DNA from 2 places in the Pseudoalteromonas nanhaiensis genome. Region 1 is predicted to be linked to the other one. Evidence: predicted binding sites of a transcription regulator. Region 1 holds the regulator's gene; the other holds the start of a gene.
What was found. The regulator sigma-54, encoded in region 1, starts transcription at its own class of promoters, with help from an activator protein. The targets are predictions, from matches to a motif close to GTTGGCACGNNNNTNGNNT.
Positions count from the first base shown of each region.

Region 2: the regulator sigma-54 is predicted to act here: its motif matches at 1,470-1,488, upstream of ACSFVZ_RS06735 (Tll0287-like domain-containing protein).

Region 1 covers NZ_JBPNYQ010000033.1:15,313-19,570, reverse strand. The annotation lists gene lptB (LPS export ABC transporter ATP-binding protein) at 1-439, shown strand, start outside; gene ACSFVZ_RS19130 (RNA polymerase factor sigma-54) at 557-2,053, shown strand; gene hpf (ribosome hibernation promoting factor) at 2,080-2,367, shown strand; gene ptsN (PTS IIA-like nitrogen regulatory protein PtsN) at 2,371-2,823, shown strand; gene rapZ (RNase adapter RapZ) at 2,824-3,669, shown strand; gene ACSFVZ_RS19110 (HPr family phosphocarrier protein) at 3,681-3,953, shown strand; gene mgtE (magnesium transporter) at 4,165-4,258, shown strand, end outside.
Region 2 covers NZ_JBPNYQ010000005.1:54,689-58,946, reverse strand. The annotation lists gene ACSFVZ_RS06750 (TFIIB-type zinc ribbon-containing protein) at 1-214, opposite strand, end outside; gene ACSFVZ_RS06745 (DUF4202 domain-containing protein) at 236-823, opposite strand; gene ACSFVZ_RS06740 (TlpA family protein disulfide reductase) at 921-1,376, opposite strand; gene ACSFVZ_RS06735 (Tll0287-like domain-containing protein) at 1,530-2,096, shown strand; gene ACSFVZ_RS06730 (zinc ribbon domain-containing protein YjdM) at 2,171-2,506, shown strand; gene ACSFVZ_RS06725 (hypothetical protein) at 2,573-2,851, opposite strand; gene arsJ (organoarsenical effux MFS transporter ArsJ) at 2,978-4,186, opposite strand; gene ACSFVZ_RS06715 (ArsJ-associated glyceraldehyde-3-phosphate dehydrogenase) at 4,192-4,258, opposite strand, start outside.

The sequences.
Region 1 (4,258 bases):
TCAAAACCTAATGGCTATTTTAGAAACGCGTAAAGATTTAAATAAACAAGGCCGAGAAGAAACACTCAACAACTTACTTGATGAATTTAGTATTCAGCATATTCGTGATAGTCAAGGCATGGCCTTATCTGGGGGCGAGCGTCGTCGCGTAGAAATTGCTCGGGCATTAGCAGCAAACCCTAAATTTATCTTGTTAGATGAGCCTTTTGCTGGTGTTGATCCTATTTCAGTGTTAGATATAAAGAAAATTATTGAACACTTAAAAAATCGTGGTATTGGTGTATTAATCACTGACCATAATGTTAGAGAAACCCTTGATGTTTGTGAAAAAGCCTACATTGTTTCTCATGGGGAGCTAATTGCATCAGGAACACCTGAGCATGTTTTAGCTGACCAAACCGTACGCGATGTGTATCTAGGTGAGCAATTCAGGCTATAACCAATAAGCCACCATCTAGCGCATCTGCTAAACTAAATAACAATGACAATAAATCGATATAAATTTACCTGTGACTGCACAGGTGTCGATAACACATAAAAGGATTGTTAGGGATACATGAGGCAATCATTACAGCTGCGCATGGGCCAGCAACTTACAATGACTCCACAACTGCAACAAGCAATTCGCTTGCTGCAGCTTAGTACATTGGATCTCCAGCAAGAAATTCAAGAAGCACTTGATAGTAACCCTCTGCTTGAAGTGGAAGAAGCAGATTACAACGATGAAAACATTGGTAAGAACGAGCAAAAAGCTGAATCTGATGATACTCAGCTAAGTGCATCGGCCGAAGAAGCGCCGAGTGAGTACGAACAAGAAAGCAGCGATGCCCTTAACAAAGACACCGTAAGTGACGATTTAGCCATGGATGTGACATGGGATGAGTACATGAGTGCTGCCCCATCAACATCATCAGGTCCAATGCCAGAAGATGAGTCAATTTATCAAGGTGCATCGACTGAAACCCTCCATGAATACCTTATGTGGCAATTACAACTCACACCATTTAGCCCAACTGACGAAGCGATCGCTGTCGCCATCGTAGAGGCAATTGATGACTCAGGTATTTTAACTGTTAGCTGCGAAGACATAGTCGAAAGTTTTAATCAAAATAATGATGAAGAAGAAATCGAACTAGATGAAGTCGAAGCGGTCTTAAAGAGAATACAGTTGTTTGATCCAGTAGGGATTGGTGCCCGTAGCTTACAAGAGTGCTTATGTATCCAGCTTCGCCAATTCGATGCGAGTACGCCGTATTTAGCTGAAACTAAAATGGTTTTATCTGAGCACATTGAATTATTAGCAAGTCGCGACTATCGCACTTTGATGAAAAAGACTAAGCTTAAAGAAAGCGAACTAAAAGAAGTAATGACGCTGATCCACAGCTTAAACCCTAAGCCAGCAGACAGCATAGTTCGCGAAGAGTCTGAGTACGTTATACCCGATGTATCGGTTAAAAAAGTTAAAGGTCGTTGGGTCGTTGAACTAAACCCAGATTGTATGCCAAAAATTAGAGTGAATAGCCAATATGCAGCTATGTCACGCTCAGTAAAATCGAGCAGCGATAGCCAGTTTATTCGCTCTCATTTACAAGAAGCTAAATGGTTTATTAAAAGCTTAGAGAGCCGTAACGATACACTTTTAAAAGTGACCAATTGTATCGTACAGCAACAACAAGCATTTTTTGAACATGGCCCAGAAGCCATGAAACCAATGGTGCTGAACGATGTCGCAGAAATGGTCGAAATGCATGAATCGACAATTTCACGTGTTACAACACAAAAATACATGCACACCCCTCGCGGGATTTTTGAGTTGAAATATTTCTTCTCAAGCCATGTCAGCACAGAAAACGGTGGTGAGTGTTCATCAACAGCAATTCGCGCTTTGATCAAAAAGCTTATCGCTGCAGAAAACTCAGCTAAACCATTGAGTGATAGTAAAATTGCAGATATATTGGCTGAGCAAGGAATTAAAGTAGCTAGACGCACAATTGCAAAATATCGAGAGTCTCTAGCGATACCTCCGTCTAATCAGCGTAAGAGTTTGATTTAGACGTTTTACATAGAAGGAAAATGCTTATGCAACTAAATTTAACTGGTCGTCATGTAGAAATCACTGATTCATTAAGAGACTATGTAAACAGCAAGTTTGCAAAACTAGAAAGGCATTTTGACCACATTAATAATGTACATGTCATTCTAGATGTAGAAAAATTAAGCCAAAAAGCAGAAGCAACTTTACATGTAAATGGAGGCGAGCTCTTTGCCTCAACTGCACACCAAGATATGTATGCAGCCATTGACTCGCTAATCGACAAACTAGATCGTCAAGTCATTAAACACAAAGAGAAATTAGCTCGACACTAAATTATGAAACTTAGTTCACTTACTAACCAGGACTGCAGCAAAGCTGCGGTCCTTTTTAATAGCAAAAAAAGAATCCTTGAATATATCAGCGAGCTGGCTCACCAGCAGCTTCCTCATTTATCTCAACAAGACGTCCTTGATGCCTTACTCAATAGAGAAAAATTAGGCAGTACAGGTATTGGTCGTGGCATTGCTATTCCACATGGCCGCATGAGTGGTGCAGAGCAACCACAGGCATTTGTCATAGTGAGTGAATCCCCAATCAATTTTGACGCAATTGATAACCGACCTGTGGATATTTTCGTTGCACTCATCGTACCAGATGGAGACAGCCAACTTCACCTAAAGACCTTATCGACAATTGCTGATAGACTAAAAGATAAAGAGTTTTGTAAACAGTTACGTAGCGCTAAAACAGACCACGAACTGTTTCAGGTCATATCAGCAGAGGCATAAATGGAATTAATTATCATCAGCGGTCGCTCAGGCTCAGGTAAATCGGTCGCTTTACGTGTACTTGAAGACTTGGGTTACTACTGTGTTGATAATATCCCAGTCAACTTATTACCTTCGCTTGTTCGTAGCGTTTCTGACAACTATGACAAAATAGCAGTCAGCATAGATGTGCGTAACTTACCGAAAGAGCAGCAAGAGTTTAATGATATTCTTGAATACCTGCCAGGTTTCGCAAACCCAACACTGTTCTATTTAGACAGTGATGACCAAACTCTGATCAAACGCTTTTCTGAAACGCGACGCTTACATCCTCTATCGATTGACTCGCTGCCACTCGATTTAGCAATTAAGCAAGAAAGAGTATTACTGGATGTACTGATCACGCGCGCTGATTTTATGATTGATACCACCGACCTGAGTGTTCATCAGTTAGCTGAATCAATTCGTGAAAAGATCTTAGGTAAAAAAGATAAAAAGCTGATTATCACCTTTATGTCGTTTGGCTTTAAACATGGTATTCCAAAAGAAGCCGATTACGTATTTGATGCACGTTTTTTACCAAATCCACACTGGGAGCCAGACCTAAAGCCACTCACAGGCTTAGATCAACCAGTAAAAGATTACCTTGCAAGTCATAGCATAGTGCAAAAATTTACATGGCAAATTCAAACATTTGTGCAAACATGGTTGCCTCACCTTGAGCGTAACAATCGCAGCTATCTTACCATCGCAATTGGCTGTACTGGCGGGCAACATCGCTCGGTATATTTAGCGCAGACCATTGGTGATAGCTTTTCAAAAACGCATGCGAACGTAAAAATCCGCCATCGCGAGCAAGATATTTAATTGGATGCCAGATGCACGCAGAAGACACGTTTTTAATTCAAAATAAGCTTGGCTTGCACGCACGAGCAGCCACTGTTTTAGCACAACTTGCTTTGCAATTTGATGCTAAAATTATGCTTTATCAAGACGATAAAGAAGCTGAAGGTGATAGTGTTTTAGCCTTAATGCTACTTGAAAGTAGCCAAGGTAAAGAAGTGCGTGTGGTATGTGAAGGCCCAGATGCAGAGGCTGCACTGAACGCAATTGGAGAATTAATTGCACAACGCTTTCATGAACAAGAATAGCGTTTGCTAAGGCTTAACCGTTTAAGTTAAACTTAGTTCAGGTATTTATAATTCTCTTTAAATATCCTACTTTTATATCGTTCACACCTTAAAAATACAAAGCACTTAATAATTTTATCGCAGTGTGAAGATATCCTGCAAATACACCACTTAGCAACTATGCTGTATTTGCAGAATCTGTATTAATCTATTTTCAGTTGTAAGGACGCCAATGCCAGAAGCCTTTGAACAAGACTACCCACTACAACAACTTAAACAAGTGACCAAGTCACTCAATAGTGGACAATTTGTTCAGGTGCGAGGCA
Region 2 (4,258 bases), on a different contig from region 1:
ACTTAGGGCAATTAATTCGCGTTGCTATATCAACACATTCTGTTGGCAAGGTTTGTAAATGAGCCACCAGCACTTGCGCGGGTTTTAAACTTGGATCGCTAAAGTGAAATATTTGTCGGTTATCAAAAAATACGCCACCAGATTTTGATAAATATACTTTAACATCGCCAATACTCACTTCTTCAAGGGCTGTTTTAGTACGTGGGCAAAACATATTACATCCTTGTTTTTATAATTAATTTAGCGCTTTTGTTATTAACGGCTTAAGTGGCTCAGGTAAGCTGATGTGTCCAGCTAATACAAATTCATGTGCTTCATCTGACATTTTTTGCCATGTTTTACGAATAATACCCAGCCATTTTTGCTCATCGTAATCAGGCTTGCTACTTGCAAAGTCAAGCATGTAATGCTCAATAAACACGAGGCTGGCGATATCTTCAATCAATTGGCTATCAGGATTTCGTTTTATATTCTTTTTAGCAACGGCTGCATAAACACGCTCACAATCAGCCGTTGAATAACCAGCCGCTTTCATGAGGGCTGTTACACGCTCAGCATGAAAATCATATAAAGCTGTGCGCCATTGATAATAACCTTGCTTACCCATAGGAAAATCACTTCGCGGAGAGCGCCAGCGCTCAATATGTTGCCCTCGGGCAGCAATATGCATTAGCTCATCGGCTTGAGGCTTAAAACGATTGAGCATATCGGTCATACGCATGGCATATAAACCTTCTTTTGCAAATTCTTGTTCATCGACTAGAACTCGATTTGGGTCTACTGCATTGGCTGTATCAATGGCTTTAATAACGGCGGTATACATCATGGGTTCTCATTGTTATTGCTTCAAAGTGATTGTAAATGGCAACAATCACTTTGGCTATATTGCATCAGGCAATCTGGAACTGCTAGCTTGAGATCTAGTTTTGCAAAGTTAAATCAGCAGCAATACTTTGCTTTGGTTTTTCTATCATGCGCGCGAGCTCTTTTTCGCCATTGCTAACGATAATGGTTGGCGTATACAGTAAATCGTGCTGCTTTGCTAAACCGGCAGGATCAAGCTTATCGTAGCCTACAGCCACTAATTTAAGGGATCCTAATTGCACATTCGCTGTATCAATAAGTTTTAAAAAACGAGGGACTTCACGTTTAGAGTCATGGCACCAAGTGCCTAAAAACACCAACACTTGCTTACCTTGCAGTGCTCTTATAGTACTTAGCTCTTCTTCACTGGGTGAGTAATCATTATATTCTTCACTAAAAGCAGGATAGTCTTTAAGTAAGTCTGCAACGCTGATATCTCCACTATAAGGACCTGAGCTTGCAAATGTAAAAACAGAAAATAACAATAAAGCGATATAAACTAATTTTTTCATATTTTGTTCTCTGAATATTTTTCTCACCATAACCAATTTAACAGCAACACTCCAGCATGCTATTAGCGTGAATCCTGTTTTTTTGCAGCATAAATTGGCATGTAGAGTAAATGCGAACTACTATATTAGATATATCTAATATAAGGCCTTACAATGCATACTTTAAGAACGATAGCGCTTTGCACTCTATTGCTTTCACCTAACCTTTATGCTGAAACGAATTCTGCTACCCTAGAAACCCAAGCAGCTGAGCGAGTAACTGAATTTGCCACTACGCTCAAATCAGCACTAGGAGCCGCTATAAAACAAGGCGGTTTAGTTGAAGGTATTAACGTGTGCAAAATGCAAGCCCCTGCTATTGCCGAAAGCTTATCAACCGATGGTTGGACTGTGGCACGTAAAAGCACTAAAAACCGAAATCCGAACAATAAACCAGATGACTGGGAAGCTGAAAAAATCGCCCAGCTAATTGATATGATCAGAAACTCAGAAAGCATTGATAATGTGACTTTCTCGACCAATAAAGATGGCCAATTCCGCTTTGCTAAAGCAATAAAAGTCGCGCCAGTTTGCCTCAATTGTCATGGTCAAACGATTGCTCCAGAAGTAAAGCAAGTGCTTAGTGAGCATTACCCCCATGATTTAGCCACAGGCTATCGGCTTGGTGATTTAAGAGGAATATTCTCTATTACCAAAGAACTCGACACGTCTGAGCCATAAAATATAAGCCTTATGCTCGCTTAGTTTGCTCTTAGCCATTAAAATACGCTTTTAAAATTAACCAAGGTGTTTTTATGTCTTTTCCTCCTTGTCCAAAATGTAATTCTGAATACGTATATGAAGATCAAAACAACTTAGTATGTCCAGAGTGCGCTCATGAGTGGGATCCAAATGCTGTTAATAACGATGATGTGATCGATGTAAGAGATGCTAACGGCACCTTATTGGTCGATGGCGACAAAGTGACTGTTGCGAAAGATTTAAAAATTAAAGGCAGCTCACAAGTAATTAAAATTGGTACCAAAGCCGTGATCCGCCGCGTGTTAGATAAAAAAGACCACGAACTAGACTGTAAAGTTGATGGCGTAGGTGAAATGATGGTAACTGCTAAGTTTGTTAAAAAAGCCTGATAACATTATAAAATTGTTATATATTGCTGTGAATAATTACGCAGCAATTTCAATAAGCTAACTTTTTTAATAGCCAAACTTTTCAACAACAATCCCCGTTACTTCACAATGTTCGCAGCTCAACTGCCAGCCAGCAGCCCATGTGGTTGCACTAAGATTTCCTTTGCAAAGTGGGCAAACTTCGCCAGCAAACGTACTGGGGGTAATATCTTTAGCTTGCTTAGAAAACGGTCTTAAAAACCATAGAATATTATCGTCGATACTGATGGTTAGAGCGTGGCGTAACGTCTCGCAATAAGCATCAAACACCGCTTGTTTGTACTGTTTTGCGTCGTTTTCAAACAACCCACAGCCAATGCTCGAAGAGCTTTTCAAGTCAGAAGATGACTAATTTTGTTATTTCTGATGCTATGCATGAATAAAGGTAAGCAATAAAGCATGCTTACCTTTATAGGGCGTGTTGAAATTTAACTAAATTTGTTTTGGTAATTTAGTCGAAATAACGGCGGTAATAACAATAAATAACAGCGATATAGCCAAACACGCTGCTAAGCCATACACCTGAAACACTAAGCCCGACAGCACAGTGCCAATTAAGCGTCCCATGGCATTGGCCATATAGTAAAACCCGACATCAAGTGATACGCCATCGGCGTCAGCCATGCTAACAATTAAGTAGCTGTGCAAAGATGAGTTAATTGCGAATAACACGCCAAATAACATCAACCCGCCTATCAGCATTGGTTTTACAGCCCAGTCAAAGCCAATAGCAAGGGCAATGACTAAGGTGACTAAAGCAAGCAATGATGCCCACTTAACTGTTTCTGCACTTGGTGATGTTTGCTTATTAAGCTTAATGATTTTAGGTGCAAAAGATTGCACAGCCCCATAGCCAATAACCCAACTCGCTAAGAAGGCACCCACGGTCCAGTGGTCCCAATCAAAGGCTTGTGATAAAAACACCGGTAGTGCAACTACAAACCAAACATCACGCGCACCAAACAAAAACAACCTCGCGGCCGACAAGATATTGATTGAACTGCTTTTTGAAAATATCTCGTTAAACTTGGGTTTGTTTTTGGCTTTGCCTAAATCATTTTTAAGTGCATAAATACTAAAACACCACACCACCAGCAAAGTAGCAGCCATAGCAAGCATTGCGCCTTTAAACGACATTAATGTCAGTAGTAAGCCACCTAAAAAGAAGCCCACACCTTTTAATGCGTTTTTAGAGCCCGTAAGTATCGCCACCCATTTAAACAAGGTGCCTTCTTGGCCACTGGCAACCAGCATTTTAATTGAGCTTTTAGCACTCATTTTATTGAGATCTTTTGCAATGCCCGACAGAGCCTGCGCCAACATCACATAGGCTACACTCAGCCATTCAGCGGGGACTGCCAACATGAACAAGGCTGCAACCTGTATGGCAAGGCCAATGTTCATGGTCTTGTTTAAACCAAGCCTTGCGCCTAAATAGCCGCCCACTAAGTTAGTGACAACACCAAAAATCTCATAAAACAAAAACAGCATGGCAATACTCAAAGGCGAGTAGCCAAGCGCATGAAAATGCAGTACCACCAACATTCTCAATGCGCCATCTGTTAGCGTAAATGCCCAGTAATTCCCGGTGACAATTAAGTACTGCTTTATATCAGCGGGAAGATTAGCCAAACGCGTCATTTCTTTTAACCTTGTAGTGATCGCGCAACTTTACGGGCAAGTTCGGCGGTGCGGTTTGCATAACCCCATTCG